Regions from separate parts of the Microbacterium sp. I2 genome, predicted to be linked through region 1. Evidence: predicted binding sites of a transcription regulator. Region 1 holds the regulator's gene; the other holds the start of a gene.

What was found. The regulator LexA, encoded in region 1, represses DNA repair genes until DNA is damaged. The targets are predictions, from matches to a motif close to TCGAACANNTGTTCGA.
Region 2: ACLKM7_RS07260 (intein-containing Rv2578c family radical SAM protein) is a predicted target of LexA. The motif match lies at 10,550-10,565, and genes of this name have one in related genera.

What each region holds. Positions count from the first base shown of each region.
Region 1 is NZ_JBLWIH010000019.1:373,912-388,095, forward strand. It holds gene hflX (GTPase HflX) at 1-500, shown strand, start outside; gene ACLKM7_RS15380 (prolyl oligopeptidase family serine peptidase) at 508-2,436, opposite strand; gene ACLKM7_RS15385 (methylenetetrahydrofolate reductase) at 2,732-3,691, shown strand; gene metE (5-methyltetrahydropteroyltriglutamate--homocysteine S-methyltransferase) at 3,688-6,042, shown strand; gene ACLKM7_RS15395 (hypothetical protein) at 6,039-7,448, opposite strand; gene lexA (transcriptional repressor LexA) at 7,520-8,200, opposite strand; gene ACLKM7_RS15405 (LysM peptidoglycan-binding domain-containing protein) at 8,462-8,857, shown strand; gene ACLKM7_RS15410 (histidinol-phosphate transaminase) at 8,907-10,001, shown strand; gene hisB (imidazoleglycerol-phosphate dehydratase HisB) at 9,998-10,606, shown strand; gene hisH (imidazole glycerol phosphate synthase subunit HisH) at 10,603-11,262, shown strand; gene priA (bifunctional 1-(5-phosphoribosyl)-5-((5-phosphoribosylamino)methylideneamino)imidazole-4-carboxamide isomerase/phosphoribosylanthranilate isomerase PriA) at 11,317-12,063, shown strand; gene ACLKM7_RS15430 (SseB family protein) at 12,047-12,826, shown strand; gene ACLKM7_RS15435 (pyridoxal phosphate-dependent decarboxylase family protein) at 13,130-14,184, shown strand, end outside.
Region 2 is NZ_JBLWIH010000009.1:2,504-16,687, reverse strand. It holds gene ACLKM7_RS07320 (ABC transporter ATP-binding protein) at 1-983, shown strand, start outside; gene ACLKM7_RS07315 (energy-coupling factor transporter transmembrane component T) at 980-1,831, shown strand; gene ACLKM7_RS07310 (siderophore-interacting protein) at 1,888-2,763, shown strand; gene ACLKM7_RS07305 (ECF transporter S component) at 2,760-3,341, shown strand; gene ACLKM7_RS07300 (tryptophan 7-halogenase) at 3,435-4,532, shown strand; gene ACLKM7_RS07295 (hypothetical protein) at 4,607-4,807, shown strand; gene ACLKM7_RS07290 (TetR/AcrR family transcriptional regulator) at 4,877-5,476, opposite strand; gene ACLKM7_RS07285 (hypothetical protein) at 5,584-6,144, shown strand; gene ACLKM7_RS07280 (dihydrolipoyl dehydrogenase family protein) at 6,141-7,604, shown strand; gene ACLKM7_RS07275 (EthD family reductase) at 7,646-7,951, shown strand; gene ACLKM7_RS07270 (acyl-CoA dehydrogenase family protein) at 8,011-9,174, opposite strand; gene ACLKM7_RS07265 (D-alanyl-D-alanine carboxypeptidase family protein) at 9,291-10,451, opposite strand; gene ACLKM7_RS07260 (intein-containing Rv2578c family radical SAM protein) at 10,574-12,712, shown strand; gene ACLKM7_RS07255 (alpha/beta fold hydrolase) at 12,716-13,648, opposite strand; gene ACLKM7_RS07250 (TetR/AcrR family transcriptional regulator) at 13,715-14,184, shown strand, end outside.

The DNA of each region.
Region 1 (14,184 bases):
ACACGGTGGGATTCGTGCGCAACCTTCCTCACCAGCTCGTCGAGGCATTCCGCTCGACGCTCGAGGAAGTTGCCGACTCGGACGTCATCCTGCACGTCGTGGACGCCTCGCACCCGGATCCGGCCGCCCAGCTGGCGACGGTGCGCGACGTGATCGGCGACGTGGGCGCGCGCGACATCCCCGAGCTGGTGGTCTTCAACAAGGCCGATCTCGTCGACGACGACACGCGGATGGTGCTGCGGGGACTCGAGCCCAAGGCCGTCTTCGCCTCGTCGCGCTCCGGTGAGGGCATCGACGAGCTGCGTGCGGCCGTCGAGGCGGCGCTGCCGCTGCCGGCTGTCGAGATCGAAGCGCTCGTGCCCTACGACCGCGGCGACCTCGTGTCGGCGATCCATGAGCAGGGCATCATCCTGTCTCAGCAGCACGAGGAGGGCGGCACCGCGGTCCATGCGCGCGTGGGGGAGCACCTCGCGTCGCGTCTGGCCCCGTTCGTTCGCTGACGCGCCGCTATTTGAGCTCGAGCGCCGGAACCCCCGGCGTCTCGAACCCGAAGATCTGGCCCAGGAACGCCAGTTCCGCCTCGAGCGTGCGGATCACGGTCTCGGCACGCCGGAAGCCGTGCCCCTCGCCTTCGAACGCGAGGTAGGCGTGGGGCACGCCGTTGGCGGCGAGGGCGTCGCGCACGGCCTCGGACTGCGAAGGCGGGACGACGCGGTCGTCGAGCCCCTGCTCGATGAGCAGCGGCGTGCGCAGCCGATCCAGGTGTGACAGCGGCGACCGCTCGATGTACACCGCTTCGGCCTCGGGCAGCGGTCCGACCAGACGGTCGAGGTAGTTCGCCTCGAAGTCGTGGGTGTCGGCTGCCAGGCGCCGCAGGTCGGCGACGCCGTAGCGGCTGATGCCCGCCGCGAAGGCTCCCGGCCGGGTGACCGCGCACAGCACTGTCCAGCCGCCTGCGGACCCCCCGGCGATCGCGAGCCGCGAGGCGTCGGCGAGCCCGGCGTCGGCCAGCCCGTCGGCTGCGGCGATCACGTCGTCGACGTCGACGATGCCCCACTGCGCGAGGAGGCGCTCGCGGTAGGCACGGCCGTAACCGCTGGAACCGCCGTAGTTCACATCGAGCACACCGATCCCTCGGCTCGTGAAGTAGGCGATGCGCCCGGATGCCGCGCCCCCGACATGGTCGGTGGGCCCGCCGTGCACGAACACCACATACGGAGGCCGTTCGCCCTCCGGCGGCTGCGTGAGCGGATTGGTCGGCGGGTAGTCGAATGCGTGCACGGGACCGTGCGGCCCTGTGACCGTGATGGGCCGGGCACGCGGCATCCATTCCACACCCCATGGGAACGAGCCGCCCACGTGCATCCGCGCGTCGCCGGGGGAATCGACGTCGACTTCCCACAGACCGGCGCCGGTGCGGCCGGCCCCCGAGAGCAGGATCCGCGAACCCCGCACATCCTCGATCGACATGCGCGTCACCGGATCGACCGCGACGATCCGCTCGGAGCCGTCCGGATCGATCACGACCAGTTCGTCGGCACCGTCGGTGCGGACGGCGACGATGCGTCCGTCATCGAGAACGCCGAACCATCGCGTGCCGAGCACCCACAACGGCCCGCCGGTGTCGGCATCGGCGCGGGCTATCGGCTGCGCATGCCCGCTCGAAGTCCGGCGCCACAGGTTCCAGCGGCCGGTGGGGTCGTCGCTGTAGAGGAGTTCGTCATCGTCGAGCCACTCCGGCTGCAGGGGAGAGCTCGCGCCGCCTGCCACCGTCGACCACTCGGTGACGATGCCGTCGGCAAGCTGCCCGACGCGCAGCTCGGCGCGGTCCCACGCCATATCGGGGTGATCCCACGCGATCCACGCCAGCCGCGTGCCGTCCGGTGAGAGCGCGGGGTGGGCGACGAAGTCGCTGCCGGACACGACCGAGCGCAGGGCTGCGGCATCCGTCGACCCTCGTCCGTCCGTGGGGATCTCGACGATGTCCCGGCTCGGGGCGCCGGCGAGCGGGTGGGCTTCGCGCACGGCGAGCAGGCGCCCCCGCTGCCACGTCAGCCCGCCGAATCGTACGTCGCCGTCCGCAGCCGTCAGCGGCTGCGGACGACCGGATGGATCGAGCCGCCAGACCCGCTGGTCGGTCTTCTCCACGAAGAACAGCACGCCCTCCGCCGTCGCGGTCCACGAGCCGCCGCCGTATTCGTGGACGCGGGAACGGGCACTCCACGGTGCATCGATGACGTCTTCGACGATTCCGGATGCCGTCCTCCGGCGCACCGCGGTGCGCCCTGCGTCTTCGGGCACCGTCTCGCCCCACCACACCTCATCGCCCACGAAGCGCGCGCCCTCGAGACGCGGCGAGGCGGCTGCGACGTCGGCGGCGGTGATCGGAGACGGCCAGGAGCCGTACGGGAGCGGATGGCCGGAAGGCGTCGTCATGCCTCCACGCTACGGCGGAATGCCGGCGCCATCGAGCAGTCGTGGTGCCCCGTCGCGCACGACGTCGCGAAACAGTACGACACAGGAGCGGAGCCGGCGGTGGCGCGCCGCTACCGTGGACCAATCGTCGCCCGGCCGTCCGCAAGGACGCCCCGTTCATCGGGAACCGGGCAGGAGCGACAGCCGAGCCCGGCACCCGCCCGTGTGACACCGATCCGCCGATCCGCCGACCCGACGGATGCCCGGTGCCACGGCCGCCCGGCCGCCGTCCGCCCCCGATCCCGAGAAGCACGATATGCCGATCGATCTGCGCACTCCGCCCGTGCCGGTCTCGTTCGAGGTGTACCCGCCCCGATCCGAGGCCGGCTTCCCCGCACTGCACGAGACCATCCGCCATCTGGCGGCCGTGGACCCCCGGTTCATCTCGGTGACGTACGGCGCCGGCGGTTCGACCGGCGGGCGATCGCTCGCCCTGCTCACGCACATCCTTCGCGAGACCCACGTCGAGCCGCTCGCCCACCTGACCTGCGTCGGCAACACCTACGCCGGCGCCGGAGCGCTGATCAGGGAGTTCCTGGATGCCGGCATCACGAGCTTCCTCGCGCTCCGAGGCGATCCGCCGGCCGGCCTCTCGGAAGACGACGCGTTCCTAGGGGATCTCGAGAGCGCGGCGCAGCTGGTGCAGCTCATCGACCGGGTACAGGCCGAGCGCGCGCCGTACACCGAGGCGCCCATCCCCGGCGTCCCCGGCGCGGCACGCGTCGAGCGGCGCCGCCGCGTCGACATCGCCGTCGCCGCCTTCCCCAACGGGCATCCTCGTTCGCGCCACGCGTCCGAGCACCTCGACGCCCTCCTCGCGAAACAGGCCGCCGGAGCGACGCTGGCCGTCTCGCAGCTCTTCTTCCACGCCGACGACTACCTGTCGTTCGTGCAGCGTGCGCGCGACGCGGGCGTGACCATCCCGATCCTGCCCGGCATCATGCCGGTCACCGCGCCGGGCCGGCTGCGCAGAGTGCTCGAGCTCACCGGCGAGCCGTTCCCCGCGCAGCTCGCGATCGGGCTCGAGGTCGAGCCGACGGCCGAGGGTCAGCGCGAGGTCGGCATCTCCTATGCCGCACAGCTCGCCCGCGAGGTCGTCGCCGGCGGCGCGCCCGGCGTGCACCTCTACGCCTTCAACAACCACGACACGGTGCTCGCGGTGCTGCGCGACGCCGGGATCCTCTCCCACCCCCGCCAGAAGGAGGCTGCACGATGACCGACACCCGCCCGAACCCCGAGCCCCGACCCTCGTTCCCGCAGGGCACCATCCTCGGCTACCCGCGCATCGGCCGGCGTCGCGAGCTCAAGCGCGCCCTCGAAGCGCACTGGTCGGGAGCGCTCGAGGCGGACTCCCTCGAGCAGGCCGCGGCCGCGCTGCGCCAAGCCACCCGGGCGCGCCTGGGGGAGCTCGGGCTCGGGCGACGCGACTCGTCGATCCCCGAGTCGTTCTCGTTCTACGACCAGGTGCTCGACGCCGCTGTCACGGTCGGGGCTCTCCCGGAGCGCTTCGCCGGATTGCGCGCCGCGGACGGCACGATCGGGCTGGAGGCGTACTTCGCGGCGGCGCGCGGCACCGGCGCGCACGCTCCGCTCGAGATGACGAAGTGGTTCGACACGAACTACCACTACCTCGTCCCCGAGATCGGACCCGAGACACGGTTCGCGCTGTCGAGCGACCGTCTCGTCCGTCAGGTCGTCGAAGCACGTGCCGACGGCTACACGGTCCGTCCTGTCGTGGTCGGCCCCGTCACGCTGCTCGCCCTCGCGAAGCCCACGGATGCTGCCGGTGAGCGCTTCGATCCGCTCGCCCGCCTCGATGACGTGCTGCCGGTATACGCCGAGCTGCTCGCGTCGCTGCGGGCAGCGGGGGCGGACTGGGTCCAGCTCGACGAGCCTGCATTGGTCAGTGAGAGTTTGCCCGCGACCCCGAGCGCGCTGGCCGCGGCCGCGGAGCGCGCGTACGCGGTGCTGGGCGCGGCAGTGGACCGCCCGTCCATCCTCGTGGCCGCGCCCTACGCTCAGCTGTCAGAGCAGGCGTGGGCGGCGCTCGCCGCGGCCCCCGTCGAAGCGCTCGCGCTCGACCTCGTGCGCGGGCCGGTTCCCGTGGCCGCAGCCGGCCTGCAGTCCAAGACGCTCGTCGGAGGCGTGATCGACGGACGCAACGTGTGGCGCGGCGACCTGGCATCCGCGTGGGACGCGCTGGCATCATTGCAGACGCTCGGTGCCGCGGCGGTCGCGGCGGGCACGTCGGCATCGCTCCAGCACGTCCCGCACGACGTCGACGACGAGCCCGACCTGGATCCGAGGCTGGCGTCGTGGCTCGCGTTCGCCGACCAGAAGACCGCCCAGATCGCAACGCTCGCCACGGGCCTGACCGAGGGTCGCCCGGCCATCGAGCAGCCGCTGGCGGAGGCATCCGCCGCCCTCGCCGACCGGCGGAGCGCGCCGGGGGTGCGTGACGGGCTCGTTCGGGGACGGATCGAGCGCCTGACGCCGGCCGACGCGCAACGGGGCGACCACGAGGCGCGCGTCGCGGCGCAGGAGTCGGCACTCGGGCTGCCCGTCCTGCCGACGACGACGATCGGGTCGTTCCCGCAGACCGACGAGATCCGCCGTGCGCGGGCGCGTCACGTCGCGGGTCAGTCCTCGACCGAGGACTACGAGCAGTTCCTGCGGGACGAGATCGCCCGCGTCGTGGCGCTGCAGGAGGACCTCGGCCTCGACGTGCTCGTGCACGGCGAACCGGAGCGCAACGACATGGTGCAGTACTTCGCGGAGCATCTCGAGGGGTTCGCCGTCACGCGCAACGGCTGGGTGCAGTCGTACGGCTCACGCGCGACGCGACCGTCGATCCTGTGGGGCGACGTCTCCCGGCCCGCGCCGATCACCGTCGGCTGGTCGACGTTCGCGCAGTCGCTCACCGACAAGCCGATGAAGGGGATGCTCACCGGACCGGTGACGATCCTGGCCTGGTCGTACGTGCGCGACGACCAGCCCCTGGGCGAGACGGCTGACCAGGTCGCCCTCGCCCTGCGTGACGAGATCTCCGATCTGGAGGGCGCCGGCATCCGCGTGATCCAGGTCGATGAGCCCGCGCTGCGCGAGCTGCTGCCGCTCAAGCGCGGCGATCAGGCCGGCTACCTGGAGTGGTCGGTGCGTTCCTTCCGTCTCGCGACGGCCGGAGCGGCGACGGCCACGCAGGTGCACACGCACCTGTGCTACTCCGAGTTCGACGTCGTCATCGACGCGATCGCCGCCCTCGACGCCGACGTCACCTCGATCGAGGCCGCCCGCAGTCGTGGCGAGGTCATCGACGACATCGCGGCGTCCCGCTTCGCGCTGGCCGTCGGACCCGGCGTGTGGGACATCCACTCGCCGCGCGTGCCGTCCGTCCAAGAGGTGACCGAGCTGCTCGAACGCGCCGTCGCCGAACTGCCCGTTCGTCGCGTGTGGGTCAACCCGGACTGCGGTCTGAAGACTCGCGACTACCCCGAGACGGTCGCGTCGCTGCGGCACCTCGTCGAGGCGACGCAGGCCGCGCGCGTCGCGGTCGCGGCGCGCGCCTAGGCCTGCGCTCCGGGCGACGGAGCGGGGGAGGATGCCGCGGCCACATCGGCCACGGCATCCTCCGCCCGTGAGTCGGCGGTCTGCGGGGCGACCTGCTCGCCGTCGCGGCGCTGGAGGAGCTCCAGGAGCCAGGCCACCAGGAAGGCGACGACGAGCACCAGGACGATGTCGCCGACCGACAGTGGCCGCAGAGCGAAGAGCCACAGCACGGCCAGCACGGCGATGAGGGTGCGTACGAGGATCTTCTGGCGGGCGAGCCAGCTTCCGAAGCCGCCGGTGTCGAGGCCCCGGGCGGCGAGTTGCCGGCGCGCCGACGAGTTGAGCCCGCTGACGGCGCGGCGCAGGCCGCGCGCGGCGCCCCAGCCTCCCATCACCCAGCCCAGCACGGCGACGAAGACTCCCAACAGCGCCAGGACCAGCGCGGTCTGCGTCATCCCGTCCACGAGGCGCCCATAGATCACGTCGAGCGCGGACGGCGACAGGCCGAGATCGCCGGCGACGATCCCCATCGTCGTCGACCCGATCCCGAGGCTCGCCGCCAGGGCGCCGCCGCCGATCGCCAGTCCCAGGCCTGTGCCGAGGATCGCGGTGCTGCGGCGTCGCGCGATGAGGATGCCGAGCGCGAACAGCCCGAGGGTGAGGAAGGGGAGCCACCAGCCGAGGGTCGCCGCGATCGCATAGCCGGCGCGGACCATCGCGAGGTTGTTCCCTTCGCCGATGATCACGACACGGTCGATCTCGGGGATGAGCTGGGCCACCCCGAGCCCTCGGTCCACGAGGTTCTGCTTGACGCGCTCGACGATCGCGCCGAGCTGGATGCCCACGCCGTCGTCCGTGCGCACGACCAGGCCGCCGCCGTCGGATGTGGCAGCGAGGGTCAGCGCGCGATGCGCGGCGCGTGTCGTGGTGGCCCACACGTCGGCGAAGGCCTCTGATTCCACGACCCGGGTGACCGTCGTGGCGACGAGGCTCTCGAGACCGCTCGCGGCCGGAGCCTGCAGCAGCTCGAGTGCGTCGGCCGCACGCGGCGGCAGACCGAGCTCGGCGATGCCGTCGAAGACGCGGGCGGTGACCTCGTCGAAGTCGACCTGGGCGCTGATCGCCTCCATCGCCTCGTCGATGATCATCGCCTGAACGGCCGGGTCGTCGACGAGCGGCGCGAGGGTCGCGACGAACGCCTCTTCTTCGACCAGCTGCACCCGTGCCCACGCTCCGACGATGGACACCGGAACCAGGATCGCCGCGACGACGATGCAGATCGCCGACACCACGGATCGCCACCGGCCACCGGCCGGCCGCTCACGGGCAGCGGATGCCGTCGCCAAGCGGGCGTTCTCGGCTTCGAGCGCGCGTACGCGCTCGGCGAGGATCTGCGTGGCTGACGTGGCGGTGCCGCTGTCGGTCATGGCGTCATTCTGTCGGAAAGGCGCCTCCCACGACATCACCCGACATAGATGACCGCGATCAGCGGCCCGTGTCAGACGGCGCGCAGGACCGCGACGACCTTGCCCAGCACGGTGGCCTGATCGCCGAGGATCGGCTCGAACGCCGAGTTGCGCGGGAGCAGCCACGTGTGGCCGTCGCGCTGGCGGAACGTCTTCACCGTGGCTTCGCCGTCGAGCATCGCCGCGACGATGTCGCCGTTCTCGGCGGTGGCCTGGGCACGAGCCACCACCCAGTCACCGTCGCAGATCGCGGCGTCGATCATCGACTCGCCCGACACGCGCAGCATGAACAGGTCGCCCTTGCCGACGAGCTGACGGGGGAGGGGGAAGATCTCCTCGACCTGCTGCTCGGCGGTGATCGGCACGCCCGCGGCGATGCGCCCCACCAGGGGCACCAGCGCTGCGTCGCCGACGGCGGGGCCGCTGTCGGCGGGGTTCTCGGTCGCGGTCCCCGGGAGATCGATGAGGACCTCCATGGCGCGGGTCTTGCCGGCGTCGCGTCGGAGGTAGCCGCTCAGCTCGAGTTGATTCAGCTGGTGCGTGACGCTGGAGAGCGACTTGAGCCCGACCGCATCGCCGATCTCTCGCATGCTCGGCGGGTAGCCGTGCCGCGCGATCGAGCGCTGGATGACCTCGAGGATCGCCATCTGCTTCTCGCTGAGGCTCTTGCGCCGCCGCGTCTGAGGTTTGTCGCGTCCGGTCGCGTCGCTCATGTTCCGGCTCCCGTCTCGCGCTCGCCGCCGAGCGCAGTTTCTTCGAATGTCGGAGGCCCGTGGTGGGGTTCTCGTATCGAAACCGTATCCGCAATCCGCCCGCTGCCGCAGCACCTGTGCCGCGTGTCGCGTTCGAGAGAGCATGGACGATTTCGTCACTTGACATCGTACAACCTCGAAGATAGGTTCGGAAGAGAGCTTCGCATCCGCCGCCCCCGGCCGGGTGGCGGATGCGAATCTCTCGCCACAGGAGGAGCAGACATGACCGCGATCGGCATCTCGTCGCCCGTTCTCCCGTCGCCGGCTCGTGCGGCGGACCAGGCCGTGCGCCACGCCACCCGTATGCGGCTGACCGTGCGCGGACGGCGCGTGCTGGCCGTGCTGGCCGCCCTTCCCGCGGTCGTGGCGCTGAGCTTCGCCGTCATCGGCGGCGGCGCCGCTCTGGCCACCCGTGACTCCGGCGCCCCCGCCGGGTCGTTCACCACGGTGACCGTCGGCTCCGGCGAATCGCTCTGGTCGATCGCCGAGGAAGTCGCGCCCGGCCACGACCCCCGCGACGTCGTGGACGGCATCGTCCGCCTGAACGCGCTGGACGATGTCACGGTCGCCGTGGGGCAGAGTCTGTCGATCCCTGCGGAGTACGCGCCTTCGCGGTAAGTCCGCACCGTCGTCACGCGGGCGCCGTCCTCCAAGCGGCGGCCGTAGGATGGGAGGGGTGAGTGCACGTCTCGAAGACCTCCCTCTGCGCGCCGATCTCGTCGGACAGACGCCCTACGGCGCTCCGCAGGCGCCCCTCCCCGTGGCCCTGAACGTCAACGAGAACACGCATCCGGTGCCGCCGGAAGTCGCAGACGACATCCTCGACTCGATCGCACTCGCGCTTCGTGACGTCAACCGGTATCCCGACCGTGAGTTCACCGCCCTGCGTGAAGGCTTCGCCGACTACCTCGGTCACGGGCTCACTCGTGATCAGATCTGGGCCGCCAACGGTTCGAACGAAGTGCTGCAGCACCTGCTGCAGGCGTTCGCGGGCCCGGGCCGGACCGCTTTCGGATTCGGTCCCACCTACTCGATGTACCCGTTGCTCACCCGCGGCACGGGGGCGAGCTGGGTCGCGGGCACTCGCGCCGCTGACTTCTCTCTCACTCCTGAGGACGCGGCCTCCCAGGTGAACGATGTGGCGCCGGATGTCGTCTTCCTGTGCTCCCCGAACAACCCCACGGGCACGCCGCTCGGACTCGACGTCGTCGAAGCGGTGTACGAGGCCTCGCACGGCATCGTCATCGTCGACGAGGCCTACCACGAGTTCGCTCCGCACGATGAGCGCTCCGCGCTGACGCTGCTGCCGGGGCGAGAGCGCCTGGTCGTCTCGCGCACCATGAGCAAGGCTTTCGCCTTCGCGGGGGCCCGCGTGGGCTACCTCGCCGCGGACCCCGCGCTGATCGACGCCTTGCGCCTCGTGCGACTGCCGTATCACCTGAGCGCCCTCACGCAGGCGGCGGCGACGGCTGCCCTTCGCCACGCACCGATCATGCTGCGGATGGTCGACGAGATCGTGGCGCAACGCGACCGCATCTCGGCGACCATCGAGGCGCTGGGCTACACGCCGCACGAGTCCTGGTCCAACTTCGTCCTGTTCGGCGGGGTCACCGATCCTGCGCAGACGTGGCGTGCGCTGTACGACGCCGGCGTCCTCATCCGGGACGTGGGAATCCCTCACCACCTCCGCGTGACCGCGGGCACCGAGGACGAGACGACAGCGTTCCTCGACGCCCTCGCCTCGGTAGGATCGGCCCCATGAGCGCAGCACACCGGACGGCGTCCCTGCGGCGTGCCACGAGCGAGTCCACGGTCGAGCTCGAACTCGACCTCGACGGCACCGGCCGCAGTCGCATCGACACGACCGTGCCGTTCTTCGACCACATGCTCACGGCGTTCGCGAAGCACTCGCTCACCGATCTGACGGTGCGGGCGTCGGGCGACACCGACATCGACGCGCACCACACGGTCGAAGACATCTCCATCGTGCTCGGGCAGGCCATCCGCGAGGCTCTCGGCGACAAGGCGGGCATCGGGCGCTACGGCGATGCGCTCGTGCCGCTGGACGAGGCGCTCGCTCAGGCGGTCGTCGACATCAGCGGGCGCCCGTACCTGGTGCACGAGGGCGAGCCCGCCGGTTTCGAGCACCACCTCATCGGCGGGCACTTCACTGGATCACTGGTGCGCCACACCTTCGAGGCCATCTCGTTCAACGCCGCACTCACGGTGCACGTCCGCGTGCTGTCCGGTCGCGATCCCCACCACATCGCCGAGGCGGAGTACAAGGCCTTCGCGCGGGCATTCCGCCAGGCCAAGGCACTGGACCCCCTCGTGGAGGGTATTCCGAGCACGAAGGGCGCATTGTGACCGGTGAGGCCGGACGGCCGCTGGTCGCGGTTCTCGACTACGGCTCGGGCAACGTTCATTCCGCGGTCAAGGCGCTCGTTGCGGCGGGCGCCGACGCGCGCCTCACCAGCGATCGGGTTCTCGTCCAGGAGGCCGACGGCCTCGTGGTCCCGGGCGTCGGGGCGTTCCGCGCTGTCGCCGAGGCATTGCGCGCGAGCCGCGGAGGCGAGCTCATCGAGCGGCGCCTGGCAGGCGGTCGCCCCGTCCTCGGCATCTGCGTCGGCATGCAGGTGTTCTTCGAGCGCGGTGTCGAGCGCGGCGTCGACAGCGAGGGGCTCGGTGAGTGGCCGGGCGTCGTGACCGAACTCGATGCACCCGTGCTGCCGCACATGGGCTGGAACACCGTGGAGGCCGGCGAGGGCTCCCGGCTCTTCCGCGGCCTGGAGCAGGAGCGGTTCTACTTCGTGCACTCCTTCGCGGCGCAGAAGTGGCTGCTCGAGGTGCAGCCGCCCTTCCCACAGCCCGTGCTGACGTGGTGCACCTACGGTGCCCCATTCCTCGCCGCCGTCGAGAACGGGCCGTTGTCGGCCACGCAGTTCCACCCCGAGAAATCAGGGGCTGCCGGCATCCGTCTGCTCTCCAATTGGATCGAAGGGCTCGGCGGGGCTACTCTCTGAGATCGTGCCGTCCGCGGGAGCGCATGCTCTCGTGACTGTCCCGCACGAGGAGCCATGAACGATTTCGCGTCCACCCCCAAGCTCGTCCTCCTGCCCGCCGTCGACGTCGCCGACGGCAAGGCAGTACGCCTGACCCAGGGGGAGGCCGGCACCGAGACGAACTACGGCGACCCCGTCGACGCCGCGCTCGACTTCGCGCGCCAGGGTGCCGAGTGGATCCACCTCGTCGACCTCGACGCCGCCTTCGGCCGGGGCAGCAACGCCGGCACGCTCCGCAAGGTGATCAAGCAGGTGCGCGGCGTCCAGGTCGAGCTGTCGGGCGGAATCCGCGACGACCGCACGCTCGAGGCGGCGCTCGAGAGTGGTGCGGCCCGCATCAATCTCGGTACCGCGGCCCTGGAGAACCCGGAGTGGGCTGCCGACGTGATCGGCCGCTACGGCGACGTCATCGCCGTCGGGCTCGATGTGCGGGGGACGACTCTGGCCGCCCGGGGCTGGACTCGCGAAGGCGGAGACCTGTGGACGGTCCTCGACCGCCTCGAAGAGGCCGGCTGCAGCCGGTACGTCGTGACCGACGTCACGAAGGACGGCACGCTCAAGGGTCCGAACCTCGATCTGCTGCGCGAACTGACCACACGCACGCCGAAGCCGATCGTGGCGTCGGGCGGTGTGTCGAACCTCGACGACATCATCGCACTGCGGGACCTCGTGCCGCTGGGCGTGGAGGGGGCGATCGTGGGCAAGGCCCTCTACGCCGGCGCGTTCACGCTCGCCGAGGCGCTGGATGTCGCCGGATACTGACCCCCACGCCGACCATTCCGCCGATTCGGCAGGAGTGCCCTGGGCGGGGCGCAGCTTCCACGCCAACCCGCACACCGCGGACGACGGCTCGGCCGATCCTGCGCTGCTCGCGGCGCTGACGGCGTTCCGGGACGGTGCGGGGAGTCAGCAGCAGGTCGTCGACGCCTACCGCGCAGCGCGCCTGCTCATCCCGCTCATGGCGGCGAAGGGCGACGAGGGCACCGGCGCGCACGGGCTCACGGTCGACAAGACCCAGGAGCTGTCGATCGTCACCGTTGCCGCTCCCGACGGCCGTCGCGTGCTGCCGGTGTTCACCTCCGTCGAGGCGATGGGACGGTGGGATGCCGCCGCCCGGCCGGTCCCCGCGGACGGCGTCCGCACGGCGCTGGCCGCGGCCGCGGACGACACCGACTTGATCGTGGTCGACCCGGGCTCACCCACGGAGTTCGTCATCCGCCGCCCGGCCCTGTGGGCGATCGGCCAGCAGCTGCCGTGGGGGCCCAGCTACGTCTCGGCGGAGGTCGTCGCGGCGCTTCATGAGAGCATCGGGGGCGAGCTGGCCGTCATCGACCTGGCGGTCGAGGCAGGGGACCCCGACGCGCGTCTGCGCGGTCCGGAGCTCGTCGTCCGGCTGCACCTCATGCAGGGGCTCGATCAGTCCGAACTCGACGCAGTCCTCTCGCGGCTGGCCAAGCGCTGGTCTGCCGATGACCGCATCGCCGTGCTGGTGGACTCGCTGACGGTCAAGCTCGTCCGCGCCTGATGCAGCCGCACGGCGGCTGAGCCCCGCGGATCGTTGCAGATGCGGCATCGCTCGGTGTTGCTGGGCGGCAGATGGCACATTTTTGGAAAGGTGCAGTGATGGGCCGGAGCTTCGAGGCGGCGCGCGAAGCAGCCGACATTCCCATCAGCCCTCCGGGACGCTTCGGCGCCTGACGCCACTGAGCACGGCGTAACCCGGCGCGGCGGCCTGGGCACTGACGCCGCCGGTGTGAGCCGGCCTAGGAGATCCTCTTGCGGCGGCAGGGCCCCCGGTGGATGATCGGCACGGCGGAGAGGGGGCCTCATGGACGACGGCTCGACGACAGACCAGTACCGGCGGGCCCTGGAGGTCGCGCATCGACGAGCGATGAGCTGGCTCGATTCGCTCGAGGATCGTCCGATCCGTCCTGACATCGACGTCGACGGCGTGCTCGACCGGCTGGATCGCACGCTCCCCGCGCGGGGGACGGATGCCGCGGCCGTCGTCGAAGAGCTCGCCGAGGCATCCGAGCCGGGACTCATGGCGATGGGGTCGCCGCGCTTCTACGGGTTCGTGATCGGCGCGGCGTATCCGGCCGCCCTGGCTGCGGACTGGCTCGTCTCCGCGTGGGATCAGAACACCGGCTCGCGCCAGCCGACGCCGGCCACCGCGGCCGTGGAGGAAGTCGCCGCCGACTGGCTCGTCGATTTGCTGGGGCTGCCTGCCGGGAGCGGTGTGGGGTTCACGACGGGTGCGACGAGCGCCAATCTGTCATGCCTCGTCGTGGGCCGCGATGCGGTGCTGCGGAGACGTGGCTTCGACCCGGCCGCGGGCTTGTCGCGAGCTTCCGGCGTACGATTCCTCGCGGGCGACTCGGTGCACACCTCCGTGATGCTCGCCGGGCGGATCTGCGGTCTCGGCGTCCCGCGGACGGTCGGAGCCGACGAGGAGGGACGCATCGACGTCGACGGCCTTGCGCGAACGCTCGCGGAGGAAGACGTCCCGACCGTCGTCGCGCTGCAGGCGGGCGATGTGCACTCGGGCACGTTCGATGACTTCGTCGCGGCGATCGACGTGGCGCACACGGCGGGGGCGTGGGTGCATGTCGACGGCGCGTTCGGGCTGTGGGCGACTGTGAGCCCTCGGCTGCAGCACCTCGTCGCCGGGCTCGCCGACGCCGATTCGTGGGCTACCGATGCCCACAAGACGCTCAACGTGCCGTACGACTGCGGTGTCGCGATCGTGCGTGACGAGGCCGCGATGACGGCATCGCTCGCCGCGCACGCCGCCTACCTGCCGACCGTCGCGAGCATCGCCGAGCCGTACGATCACGTGCCCGAGCTGTCACGTCGCGCGCGCGGCGTGACGGTGTGGGCGGC
Region 2 (14,184 bases), on a different contig from region 1:
TCGTTCTCGACCCCCTGCCCTTGACGCCGGCGGAGCTGCACTCCGCCCTCGAGGCCGAGGAAGGCCAGACACCTCCTGACACCCGGTCGTCGAGCGAGCGAGGAACGAGCGAGACGAAACGACCCGAACCGACGGGCGACGTACTCATCACGGTCCGCGGCCTGAGCCTCCGCCGGGGGCGGAGCGAGGTGCTGCACGGCATCGATCTGGACATCGCCCGCGGAGAGTTCGTCGCGATCGTCGGAGCCAACGGCGCCGGAAAGACCAGCCTCATCCAGGCGATGGCAGGGGTCGTGCCGCCGCCTCGCGGCACCGTGACGGTGGATGGCATCGATATCGGCCGCGCCGACGCGCGCACCCTCAGCTCGCGCATCGGCTTCGTGTTCCAGAACCCCGAGCACCAGTTCATCGCCCACACGGTGTTCGACGAGATCGCGCACGGCCTGCGACTGCAGCACCTGCCCGACGATGAGGTGCGCACGCGCGCGGAGGCGCTGCTCGACCGTTTCGGCCTCGCCGGCAGGGCCGAGAGCCACCCGTTCCTGCTGTCGGGCGGCCAGAAGCGCCGGCTCTCGGTGGGCACCGCTCTCGTCGCCGGCGCCCCGGTTCTGGTGCTCGACGAGCCGACGTTCGGCCAGGACCGCGCTCGCGCCGACGAACTGCTCGGCTTGCTGTCCGAGCTGAACGCCGACGGCACGACGATCATCGTCGTCACGCACGACATGCAGCTGGTCACCGAGTACGCCGACCGCACCGTGGTGATGACGGACGGCCGCGTGCTCGCATCCGGCGCCACTCCGGAGGTCTTCGCGGACGCCGCGCTGATCGAGCGTGCCGGCCTTCGGCTGCCGCCGCTGCGGCGCGCGCTGCACGGCCTGCAGCGGCATCCGGAACTCTCGCGCATCGCGCGACTCACGGACCTTCCCGGCGCGCGGGCGTCCACGCCGGCGACGGCCGCGCACCACACGGGAGGTGCGGCATGACCGACTCCGCCCCGCTGCTGGCCGTGCAGGCGCCCGACGCACAGTTCGATCCGTACGCGCAGCGCGTCGAGGCATCCCCGGTCCGGTTCCTCTACGCCCTCAACCCGCTCGCGAAACTCGCCGCTCCCTTGCCCGCAATGATCGTGCTGATCTTCGTACGGGATGCCGCGACGCCGGCGGCGTTCCTCGTGCTGGCCTACGCCGTGCTGCTGGTGGGCGCGCAGTTCACGCGCGTGCTCGCCGGTGTGCTGCTGCTGGCGCTGCCGCTGGGGGCGATGGCCATCGGCTTCGGCTTCTCGCTGTGGACGGATGCGTCACAGGTCGACGACACCCCGGTTTTCTGGCAGATCGGCGGGTGGACCCTGTACCAGGGTGCGCTCGCGATCGGATTCGCGACCGGTCTGCGCCTCGCGGCGATCGTCGCCCTCACCCTCATCGCCGGCCTGTCGACCACGGGCCCCGACCTCGTGCGCGCCAGCGTGCAGCACCTGCGAGTGCCCTACCGCATCGGCTACACGGCACTGGCCGCCTTCCGGTTCGTGCCCCGGTTCGGCCACGAGCTCGATGTGATCCGGCAGGCGCACCGGGTGCGCGGATCCCACGGCGGACGTGGCCCGTTCACCGCCGTCGCGCGCTGGTTCGGCTATGTCGTGCCGTTGATGGCGGGCGCGATCCGCCACGCCGAGCGCGTCGCGCTGGCGATGGACTCACGCGCGTTCGGCGCCTATCCCGACCGGACCGAACGGCATCTGGTTCCGTACCGGGTGCGCGACACCGTCTTCATCGTGCTGTTCTGGGCTGCCTCGGCCGCCGTGCTCTGGTTCTTCTTCCCGTGGGGCCTCGGCTAGCCCGAACGCTTCGCGATCCCACACCCCTTCACCGCATACCGATCATCGGAGGACACATGGCCCAGGCCAGTCGACTCGTCAAGCCCGAGACCCAGGGACTCGTGCATCTGACCGTGCTGCGCACCGAGCGCCTGTCGCCGCACTGGATGCGCGTCACGCTCGGCGGCGGCGAGATCTCGCAATTCCGCCACATGGGCTATGACCAGTGGTTCCGCATCTTCCTGCCGCTCGGCGGCGACGAGGGCCTCGACCGCCTTCCCGCGAAGGCGAACAAGATGTTCGGCTACCTGCGGTACCTGCGCATCCCCGACGGCGTGCGGCCGGTGATGCGCAACTACTCTGTGCGCGCGTACCGTCCGGCGACCGAGTCGGCAGGCGCCGAGATCGACGTGGACTTCGTGCTGCACGGTTCGGCCGCCGACGGCACGGCCGGCCCCGCTTCGCGGTGGGCCGAGACCTGCGAGCCGCGTGAGAGCGTCGTCATCATCGACGAGGGCCTGGCGTTCAATCCCGCGCGCGGGGTCGACCGAGTGGTGCTCGTCGCCGACGAGACCGGGCTTCCCGCGATCGCGAGCATCTGCGCGACACTGCCCGCCGATTCTTCGGGCGTGGCAATCATCGAGGTGCCGTCGGCCGAGGACGCCCTCGAGTTCCCGCATCCGGCCGGGATCACGGTGCGCTGGATCGTGCGCGAGCACGGCATCAAACCGGGATCGCTCGCGCTGCACGCACTGACCGAAGCAGCGCTTCCGGATGCTCCGTTCCACGCCTACATCGTGGGCGAGCAGGCGCTTCCGACCGAAGCGCGACGGCATCTGGTCGGTGAGCGCGGGGTCTCGAAGGACCTCGTGAGCTTCTGCGGATACTGGCGTGTCGGTGCGTCGTCACCCACCCCGAAGTCGCAGGCCGCTCCTGCGGAGATGACGGCATGAGCCGCTCCAACCGCGCCCAGGTCTCGACCGCCTACTTGTTGACGTGCGCCGCGATCGGCGTCGCGGGCGGCATCGTGCTGGCCGCCGGCTGGTGGATCTCGTCGATGCTGTTCATCACCATGCCCCTCATCTCGGTCGCGATCGCGGGACTGTGGCTCATGCCCGCCGTCATCGCGCTGCGCCTCATCCAGCGCCCGTTCGCCGGCCTGCTGGTCGGGCTCATCTCGGGGCTCGTGCTCGCGCCGTTGTTCACCGTCGGCGCCATCGGCACGACGCTGTGGTGGGCGCTGTTCGCCGAGCTCGGCTTCCTGCTGGTGCTGTACCGGTTCTGGCGCACGTGGCAGCACTACGCGAGCGCGCTCATCGTCAGCATCGTCTACCCGGTCATGGCGGCTGCCTCCTTCGACCTCTGGACGATCCCGCTCGGCATGCAGATCGCCTATTTCGGCGTCACGCTCGCCAGCTGCTTCGCCGGCACGTGGCTCGGCATCGTCGTCGCAGATCGCCTGCGCTCCGCGGGCGTCGCGAAGCTCGCGCGGCGCCGCACACCGGTGGCAGCAGCGGAACCCGCCGCCTGACACGGCCTTCGCCGAGGGTTGTCGCGTCGGCGCCGCTATGCTCGCGGCGAGCGGGGCCGACAGGCGCCGCTGTGCGGGCGGCGGAGGTGCGCGATGGCATTCGATCACGCGGTGGTCGTCGGTGCAGGCATCGGCGGACTGCTCTCGGCCGCGGCGCTCGCCCCGCGCTTCGAGCGCGTGACGATCCTCGAGCGGGATGCGCTCCCCGTCGATGCGACGCACCGCCGCGGCGTTCCGCAAGGAGAGCAGATGCACGTGCTCCTCGCGATCGGCCAGGATGCCTTCGAAGAGCTGCTGCCGGGGATCGGTGCAGCCTGGGCGGATGCCGGGGCGGCATGGTTCGACTCGACGCGCGATGTCGCGAGCTTCAGCTCCCAGGGATGGACGGCTCGCGGCCCGAGCGAGGCCTGGACCTACGGCATCCGTCGTCTCGTCCTCGAACGGATCGTGCGTGACCGGATCCGCGCGATCCCGACCGTCACGATCGCCCAGGGAACCGTGACGGGCCTGCGGGCGTCGCGCGACGGCAGCCGGGTGACCGGGGTCGAACTGCGGGGCGAGGAGGCCATCGAAGCGGACCTCGTCGTCGACGCGTCGGGCCGCACGTCGCACGCGGCGGAATGGATCACCGCGCTCGGGTTCGAGCCACCGGCCGAACATGAGATCGTCAGCGACATCGTCTACTCGACTGCCGTGGTGCGACTCAGCGCCGACGCGCTGCGGCCCGACATCCGCGGCGTGCTCGCACCGCCGACACCGATCAACCCTCGTGGTGCCGTTCTCCTCCCGTGCGGCGACGGGCTGCACCAGATCGTGACGGTCGCGCAGAACGCGTCTCGGGCGCCCGCGGACCGAGACGAGTTCCTCGCGGAGCTGGACCGAGCCCCCACGCCGGTCGTCGCCGACGCGGCCCGCCGGGCCGAGTTCGTCGACGATCCGAAGCCCTTCAAGATCCGCGGAACGCGCCGGACCCGGTGGGAGGACATGGCCTCACGACCGGACGGCTTCGTCGCGGTCGGCGACTCGGTGCTCGCTCTGAACCCGATCTACGGGCAGGGCATGTCCGTCGCAGCGGTCGAAGCCCTGCGGATGCGCGACCTCGTCGCCAGCGCGGATGCCGGAGATCCGACGAGCCTCGCGAGGCGAATCCAGGAGTCGTTCCGCTCGACCCTGGACTTCGTGTTCGACTAGGTCTCCGCAGCGATGCGCGCTTCGCGGCGACCGCTCTTCACGGTGTCGAGGCCCCGCCGCCGCCGAAGACCCGTGTGCTCGGCACGCTGGCGACCGAGGACTGGAAGGTCGCCGTCGCCGCGCGATACGTCAGCCACTACTTCTCGGCCGAGCCCCTCCAGCGGCCCGAGATCCAGGCCCGCATCCGAGCGTGGGCTTCGAGCCGGCGCCGGCCGCGCAACACCGATCCCGGCGACGTCCCGAAGCCGTTCGACGGAGAACCCCTGCCGCGCTGAGACTTCACGCCGACACGAAATGGATGCCGCACGGGGCTCAGACGCCACGGATGTCGGCCCGAGTTCGGACTATGTCGGGCGCGGGGCGGCGACGACCGACGCGAACGCCGCGGCGAGCGAGTTCGCGACCTCCTCCGGCGTGCCCAGATACCCGCTCACCATCCCGCCATCTCGCAACAGCATGAGCTGCCGGGCGACCGCCGCAGCACGACCCGGCTCGGTCTCACCCGCGACCTCGGTGAAGAAGTCGAACATCCATCGACGATGGGCGTCGACCGCTTGCCGGACCGGATCCTGAGCGTCGGAGAATTCGGCAGCCGCGTTGATGAACGCGCATCCGCGGAACCCGGGCCGGCAGCTGGCCTCGCCGATGCCCACGGCGAGAGCGCGCAGCGTTCCCACCGGATCGCCCGGTCGATGCACGCTCTGCATCCAATTCCGCTCCGCTTCGGCTTGCTGCTCGAGATAGTGGATCACCAACTCGCCCTTGCTGCGGAAGTGCCGGTAGAAAGTCACCTTCGTGACGCCGACCTGCTCGATGATGCGGTCGGCGCTGGTGGCGCGGATTCCCTGCGCGTAGAAGAGCTCGCTGGCCGCCGCGAGGATACGCGCGCGTGTGCTGGGCCCGGAGGTCGTGCGACGCGTGTGCTCGCCAAGCTCTGCATGCACCTGCTGCTCCGATCCGGGTTGTGCTGGTTGCCCCAGCGACGTTTCTATCCTAGAGTCTGTGATGTAGACGTACTAGTAACTCTACATCCATCCCTCGAAAGAAGATCATGAGCTCTGCCGTTTCATCCGTCGCCCTCGGCGCAACTCTGCGCCGCATCTACTTCATCCGGTTCGCGTTCGCTCTCCTCTGGGCGGCGCTCGTGTTCACCGTCGGGAGCGCGGCAGGCCCGCTCCAGACCGTGCTCCTGGTTCTCTACCCGCTCGTCGACGCAGGCGCCGTCCTGGCACAGATTCGCTCCGAAGGCGATTCGCGCGGACCGCGTCCGGCGGAGCTGATCAACGTCATCCTGAGCGCGATCGCCGCGATCGCCCTCGGATGGGCGTCGACGGTTTCAACCCCTGCGGTCCTGCTCGCGTGGGGGACGTGGGCGATCGTGTCCGGCCTGACACAGCTGTTCGCTGCGATTCTCCGCCGCACGTCAGGCGGTCAGGTGCCCCTCATCATCAGCGGCGGCATTTCGGTTCTCGCCGGCGCGGCGTTCGCGGCTCAGGGCCTGCAAGGGTGCGGCACCGTCTCCGGCGTCGGCGGTTACGCCGTTCTCGGCGGGATCTTCTTCCTCATCGCCGCCATCCGCTTGAGCATCGCACTGAAGAAGGTCTCAGCATGACGGCGTTCGACTACGACCTCATCGTCGTAGGCGCCGGCCCCGTCGGCGAGAACGTCGCAGACTATGCCGCCAAGCAGGGTGTTCGCGTCGCCGTCGTCGAATCCGAGCTCGTGGGAGGTGAATGCTCGTACTGGGCATGCATGCCTTCGAAGGCGCTTCTGCGCAGCGGTCACGCGATCCGTGCCGCTCAGCGCCTGGCGGGAGCACGCGAGGCCGTCACCGGCCGGATCGACGTCGCGGCCGTGCTCGCGAGGCGCTCGGAGTTCACCGACCATTGGAACGACGACGGGCAGGTCGCGTGGCTCGATTCTGCCGGAATCGAGCTCATCCGCGGCCACGGGCGCCTCGTCGGACCACAGCAGGTACAGGTCGGCGAGCGCGTGTTCAGGGCGAAGGCAGTGGCATTGGCGACCGGATCGGTTCCCTTCGTGCCGCCGATCCCGGGTCTCGAGACCGTCGCGGCTTGGGGCACTCGGGAGGCCACTGCCGCCGACCATGTTCCGGTGCGCCTGATCGTCATCGGAGGAGGCGTCGCTGGGACGGAGCTGGCCTTCGCCTTCGCGTCGCTCGGCTCGCAGGTGACGGTGATCTCGCGGACGCCGCTGCTGGACCAGGAGGAGCCGTTCGTCGGCGAGTACATCGCCGACGCGCTCGAGCGCGAAGGCGTGGACGTGCGCCTCGGCGTGACCCCTGAGCGTGTGGTCCGTGATCCCGACGGCACCGTTCGCGTGCTCCTTCCCGATGGGACGAATCTGCACGCCGACGAGATCCTCGTCTCCACCGGTCGACGCCCGAACACCGGCGATCTGGGTCTGGAGACCGTCGGGCTCACTCCGGGCGAAGCGGTCCCCGTCGACGACACCATGCTCGTCGACGGGAACGACTGGCTGTACGCGGTGGGCGACGTGAACGGTCGCGTGCTCCTGACCCACCAAGGCAAGTACCAGGCTCGCGCCGCCGGTGAAGCGATCGCGGCGCGTCTGCAGGGCAGACCCGTGGACGACGCGCCTTGGGGCGCGCACGTCGCGACCGCTGACCACCGGTCGGTGCCGCATGTGGTGTTCACCGACCCCGAGGTGGCGAGCATCGGTCTGACCGAAGAGCGCGCGCGGCGCGCGGGCATCGCGGTTCGAGCCGTCGAGTACGACCTCGGCTGGGTGAGCGGCGCGAAGCTTCACGCCGACGGATACACCGGGCGCGCCAAGCTCGTCGTCGACGAGGATCGCCAGGTCGTCGTGGGGGCGACCTTCGTCGGTCAGGACGTGGCCGAGCTCCTCCATTCCGCGACGATCGCCGTCGTCGGCGAAGTGCCGATCGATCGCCTCTGGCATGCGGTGCCGTCGTACCCGACGATCAGCGAGATCTGGCTTCGACTTCTCGAAGCCTACGGACGCCCGGACGGCAGCCATCAGTCCCCCGCCGCCCCGCGGGTGGAGGCGACTGACCGCGTCGGGGCATGACGAACGATCCGACCTCACCACAACATCGAAGGAGCAAGCCAATGCCGACGAAGATCACCCTCATCTTCGACAACCCCGACGACGTCATCGCGTTCGAAGCGGAGTACACCCGCGTCATCGACCTGGCCCGTCAGCTCCCAGGTCTGCAGCGCCTGGAGGACGCCAAGGTCTGGCCGAAGGAAGACGGCACCCCGACCCCCGCGCACCGCACACTCGACCTGTACTTCGGCGACTACGACGAGGCCTCGCGCGCAGTGACGACATCGATCGGAGGAGAGTTCTTCCAGCGCGTCATCGGGACGGGGACCGCGTTCACCGGTCTGTTCTCGGACATCCAAGCAGCCTGATACAGACGACACGGCCATCCCCGATCCCGGGGATGGCCGTGTTCGTCCGTGGAGGATGCTCAGCGCTTGCCGACGATCTGGCGGCTCACGATGTCGCGCATGATCTCGTTCGTGCCGCCGTAGATGCGGTGCACGCGCGCGTCGAGGTAGGCGCGGGCGATCGGGTATTCGGTGATGTAGCCGTAGCCGCCGTGCAGCTGCACGCCGATGTCGAGCAGCTCGGCCTCGCGGTCGGTCGTCCAGAACTTGACCTTCGCGGCCTCTTCGGCCGTGAGCTTCTGGTCCTTGTAGAGCATCATTGCGCGGTCGACATAGGTCCACATCACGTCGACGGTGGTGGCCATGTCGGCGAGCTTGAAGCGCGTGTTCTGGAAGTCGGCGATGCGCTCGCCGAACGCCTCCCGGCTGAGGGTGTAGTCGCGCGTCCAGACGAACGCAGCCTCGCCGGCGGCGGCCGCGGCGACGCCGATCGAGAGGCGCTCGAGCGGCAGGTTCATCATGAGCTGGATGAAGCCCTGACCCTCCCTGCCACTGATCAGGTTCTCTTCGGGCACGAACACATCGGTGAACGAGAGCTCGGCGGTGTCCCACCCGTGGAAGCCCATCTTCTCGAGCTTCTTGCCGTGGTCGAAGCCCTCCATGCCGTTCTCGAGGATCAGCAGGCTGAAGGCATCCGGACGGTTGCCTTCACCGGTCTTGACGAAGGTCACGACCATGTCGGCCGTCTTGCCCGACGAGATGAACGTCTTGGCCCCGTTGACGAGGTAGCCGCCGTCGACCTTCTTCGCCGTCGTCTTGATGCCGCGCAGGTCGGAGCCGGCGCCGGGCTCGGTCATCGCGAGGGCGCCGAGGATCTCGCCGGTCGCCATTCCCGGCAGCCACTTCTCCTTCTGCGCCTGGGTGCCCATGTGCACGATGTACGGCACGGCCAGGTCGTCCTGGATGCCGAGTGCACCGGCGAGCGAGCCGAGGCCCGCGCCGATGGTCTCTTCGAGCACGACCGATCGGAAGCGGTAGTCCTGCAGCATTCCGGCGCCGCCGAACTCCTCGGGCACGGACAGGCCGATGATGCCGGCTTCGCCGGCGGCGAGCATGGTGGCCCGGTCGATCTCGCCGGCTGCGTCCCACTGCCTGCGCTTCTCGTCGGACGCGTAGCGCTTGATGAACTCTTTGACGACGTCGCGGAACGCCTCGTGGTCCTCGTCGTAGATATCCCGCTCCATGGCAGGCGAAACCTCTCTCCTCGTCGAGCCCGCGGCGCTGCTCTCGGCCGCGGCACGTCGATCCTACGCCGAACCGCGACATTCAGTCTCACGAAAGATGGAATCGAGTTCCGGCGTCACTCCGCGTAGTCGGGCGCGGGCGGCAGGGCGAAGAACTCCTCCAGGGACGTCCACCCGCCTTCGTGATAGGCACGCGCCAGCTCTCGGCCGACGTAGCGCAGGTGCCAGGGCTCCGGCAGGTAGCCCGTGACGGCGGTCGCGCCGTCCACGTACCGCACGATCCAGCCGTGCTCCCACGCGTGCTCGGCGATCCATCGGCCCTGCGCCGTGCCGGCGAGGTCATCGAGGCTTCCGCACGCGCCGGCGCACGCGACGACGTCCGCGCCGAGCCCCAGCTGGTGCTCGGAGTAGCCGGGCCGGGCGCTGACCTGATCGGCCTGCTCGCCCCGTTGCGCGAAATGGCGCCCGTAGGTCTCCTGCTGCGTCTGGTACGACCGGAAGGCGCTCTCGAGGGCGACCTCGCCGACGCCGGCATCGCGCGCCGCCGCGACGAGGGAGGTGAGCCCGGATGCCGCCTCCGCCCGCAACGCGCCGCCTTCGATGTTGCGCACGCCCTCCGGCATCACCAGCGCCGACGGCCGGTAGTCGATCGGCGACGCCGGGCGCAGCTTGTCGACGACCGCCCACACTCGCGCGGAATCTCCGAGGTCGACACAGCTCGCCGATCCCCCCGCGACCGCGGAGCGGAACGCCTCGCCGCCTCCGGCGGCCAGCACGGCGGCCTCGTCATCGCCCGACTGGAGCGCAGCGACGAACTCGGGGACCGCGCACAGGTCCGTGACGACAGGGGACTGTCTCACATCGGGCACGGGCAGCTGCTCGATCTCGGGCGGATCGCCCGCCAGCGACATCGTCGCCTCGACGGTGTCGGCGGGTGGTGCGACGATCGCGGTGAGCGCGGCCGAGGAGCCGACCAGGAGTGCGGCGCCGACCGCGAGGCCGGCCACGACGCCCGCACGCTTCCAGCGACGCGTGCGGGCATGGTGGGCATGAACCCCATCGGGATCGAACAGTTCGGCCGCGCGTGCCGCGCGGCGACTGCCCACGGGCGGGGCAGCGCTCCCGGAGCGAGTACTGTGCTCGGCACGCGTGCGGTTCTCAGCGCGGGCGCTCTTCTCGGCGCGGGCGCGTCGCTCCGCCTCGTCGCGCATCGCTCGCGCGGCACGACGAGTACCGGGGGCCGGCCGGGAGGGTTCGGGCTTGCCAGGCGCCGTCACGTTAGCCATTGTGGCCCTCGGGCCCGATCGACGCGAACCCGGGCCGAACTGTCCCTCGGTCGATGTTCGATGTAATGCGAGGTCTGCTTGACCGATGCTCGAAGATATGTTCTCATGGAAGCATGCGGTGGCAGGGACAGGAATTGGGCGTGGCGGATGCCGCGGCCCTGCCCGGCCTCGAGCAGCTGAACGGTCTCGTCCAGTCGGTGACGACGCCGGAATTCGCCGGCATGACCTTCCACGAGGTGCTCTGCAAGTCCGCTCTCAACCATGTTCCGAGCTCTTCGGCCATGCCCTTCGACTGGACGGTGAACCCGTACCGCGGCTGCAGTCATGCATGCGTGTACTGTCTGGATCCGGACACACTGGTGCTGATGTCCGATGGCCGCAGCAAGCGCATCGGCGATGTGCGCGCGGGCGACGAGGTGATCGGCACTCGGCGAGAGGGCTCGTACCGTCGCTATGTCGCGGCAACGGTGTCGGCGCAATGGACGACCCGCAAGCACGCCTACCGCGTGACGCTCGCCGACGGCACGGAACTCGTGGCGAGCGGCGACCACCGCTTCTTGACGGAACGCGGTTGGAAGTACGTGCAGCCCGGCCAGGCCGGTTCTCAGCGACCGCATCTCACAACCAATAACAAGCTCGTCGGCTTCGGGTCAGGCGGCGTCCCCGCCTCCAACACCGAGACCGATGACTATCGGCGGGGTTACTTGTGCGGGATGATCCGCGGCGACGGGATGATGCTCAAGCGCGAGTACGACCGGTCCAACGGACGTGGTCGCTACATGGCGCATCGTTTTCGCCTCGCGCTCGCCGATGATGAGGCCCTATCTCGTTCGAGGGACTTCCTGCAGATCGGCGGCGTGGAGACTTCCCTCAGGCAGTTCACCCCGGCGACTGCGACTCGACGGGAGATGACCGGAATCTTCACGTCGCGAGCGGACGACTTCGCTGCGATCGCTGCGCTCATCGGATGGCCGGAGGAGCCGTCGCTGGAGTGGTCTCGAGGGTTCCTTGCCGGAATCTTCGATGCCGAAGGCAGCTGCAGCCGCGGCATACTCCGGATCACGAATTCGGATCCGAGGATCCTGTCCGCCATTGCCGCGGCCTTCGACGCGCACGGCTTCCGCTATGTGCAGGAACCGCCGCGTCCGAACGGGGTCAGTTCCATTCGTCTCCTCGGCGGTCTGCCGACGCGGCGTCGCTTCTTCGATCTGACGAACCCCGCCATCACTCGCAAGCTGAACATCATCGGGGATGCGGTGAAGTCGGATGCGCCACTGCGTGTCGTCGCGATCGAAGACCTCGGAGAGACCATCGACATGGTCGACATCACGACCTCGACCGGCGACTTCATCGCGAACGGCGTGATCAGCCACAACTGCTTCGCCCGCGGGACCCACGAGTACCTCGAACTCGATGCGGGGAAGGACTTCGACTCGCAGATCGTCGTGAAGGTGAACGTCGTCGACGTGCTGCAGAAGGAGCTGCGACGAGGTACGTGGATGCGCGAGCCGGTCGCGCTCGGCACCAACACCGACCCGTACCAGCGAGCGGAAGGCCGCTACAAGCTGATGCCCGGCATCGCCTCGGCGCTCGCCGAATCGGGTACTCCGTTCTCGATCCTCACCAAGGGCACGATGATCCGCCGAGATCTGCCGTTGCTGAAAGATGCCGCACGTCACGTCGACGTGACGATCGCCACCTCCATCGCGGTGTTCGACGACGAGCTTCAGCACATCATCGAGCCCGGAACCCCCACCGCGACGGCGCGGCTGGAGACGGTGCGCGCGGCGACCGAGGCAGGCTTCCGCGTGACCGTCTTCCTCATGCCGATCATCCCGCATCTGACCGACTCCATCGCGGCGATCGACCACGCGCTGACCCGCATCAAGGATGCGGGTGCGTCACGCGTCGTGTACGGCGCACTGCATCTGCGGCCCGGCGCCAAGCAGTGGTTCATGCAATGGCTCGAGCAGCGGCATCCGGAGCTCGTCTCGTCGTATCGAGGCCTGTATCCCGGGATGACTGCCAACGCGCCCAAGGCCTACCGGTCGTGGCTTGCCAAGCGCGTGCGGCCTCTGCTTCGCGTCCACGGCCTGGACGGCCGCGCCGAAGACGACGCTCCGCGGGGCGCACCCGTCTCGGGCCTGGCCGCCCGCTCGGCGCCGATCATCGTCACCTCGCGCGGCCGGGCGGCGCAGCCGCGCCCTGCCGGCGTGGGTGACGGGCGCGAAGCATCCGCCCGGCTCTTCTGACACTCACACCGCTACTGCCTCGGCGGTTTCGCGGAGCGCCGCGGCGGACGCCTCTCCCGCTCGGGACGACGTAGGAACCGGCCGCGTGACGAAGTCGACGACGGCGTCGAGGAACGGATCGGCCGTGAGGATCCGGTTGTGTCCGTAGCCGCTCGTCGACAGCAGACGCGATCCCGGGTTCGCGTCCGTGATGCGCGACGCCTCGGCGAACGGAACGCGACGATCGGCGTCGTCGTGGATGACGAGCAGCGGCGTCCCCGGCAACGGCCGCCGGACCGCGGAGAGCCACGTGAACGGGTCGGCATCGCCGGGGAAGTACTTACGCGCGAAAACCTGCGCGAGCGCGTCCGAGGTGCGGTCGGGGTAACGGAGCGTCGATTGGAATCGCGTCAGCAGGGTTTCGGCAGCAGCCGGCGCCGCGACCGTGACCACTCGCTCCGTCTCGATCCCTCCTGCCGTCGAGACGAGTGTGGCAAGGCCCCCGAATGAGTGGCCGACGATCGCCTCGAAGCGCCCGTACCGCTCTTGCAGAGCGCCGAGCACATCGCGCCAGTCGACGAGGTAGGTCCTGCGGCCCGCCGAGTCGCCGTGGGCGGGCGCGTCGAAGGCCACCACTCGATACCGCTCGGCGATGAGTTCGCGCACCAGCGTCGCGAACTGGCTGGCGCGCCCGTTCCAGCCATGGGCGAGCACGACCGTGCGGTTGCCGGCGCCCCACTCGTAGGCCACGACATCGACGCCGGTGCCGGCGACGCCGGGGATGCGCACCACTGACCGCCGTGAGCGCGACATTGTAGGGAGATCGACCGTGCGCACCGGTCGAGGCCGGTCGACATGGGCGAACAGCGGCATGGCCGCTGCCGCACCCCACCGAGGCGAGACGGATCCTGCGGCGCGCACGCCGGCGCCGGCAAGCGAGAGGACGGTGTTCATCATGCTCCAATCCGGGTATACGAACGGTCGTACTTAGTAATACGAACGATCGTACGGTATTCTGATCCCGTGGCACAAGGACAGATCGACGGACGCCGACTCCGGGGCGATGAATCCCGCCGGGGGATCCTCGCGCACGCCGTTGACACCGCCTCGGTCGACGGCCTCGACGGCATCACCATCGGGCGATTGGCGGATGCCTCAGGCCATAGCAAGAGCGGCGTCGCGACGCTGTTCGGGTCGAAGGAGCAGTTGCAGCTGGCCGTCGTGGCGGCAGCACGAGAGGTCTTCGTCGACAGCGTCGTCACTCCCGCCCGAGCGACCTCCGAGCGAGGGCTGTCGCGCGTGTGCGCATTGCTGTCGCAGTGGCTCGCGTACTCCGAGACACGCGTCTTCCGCGGCGGCTGCTTCTTCGCCGCGACGTCGGTCGAGTACGATTCCAAGCCCGGTGCGGTGCGCGACGCCGTCGTCGCGGCAAGCTCGGACTGGGAGGACTACCTCACGGTCAGCATCGAGTACGCGATGAAGGCGGGCGAGCT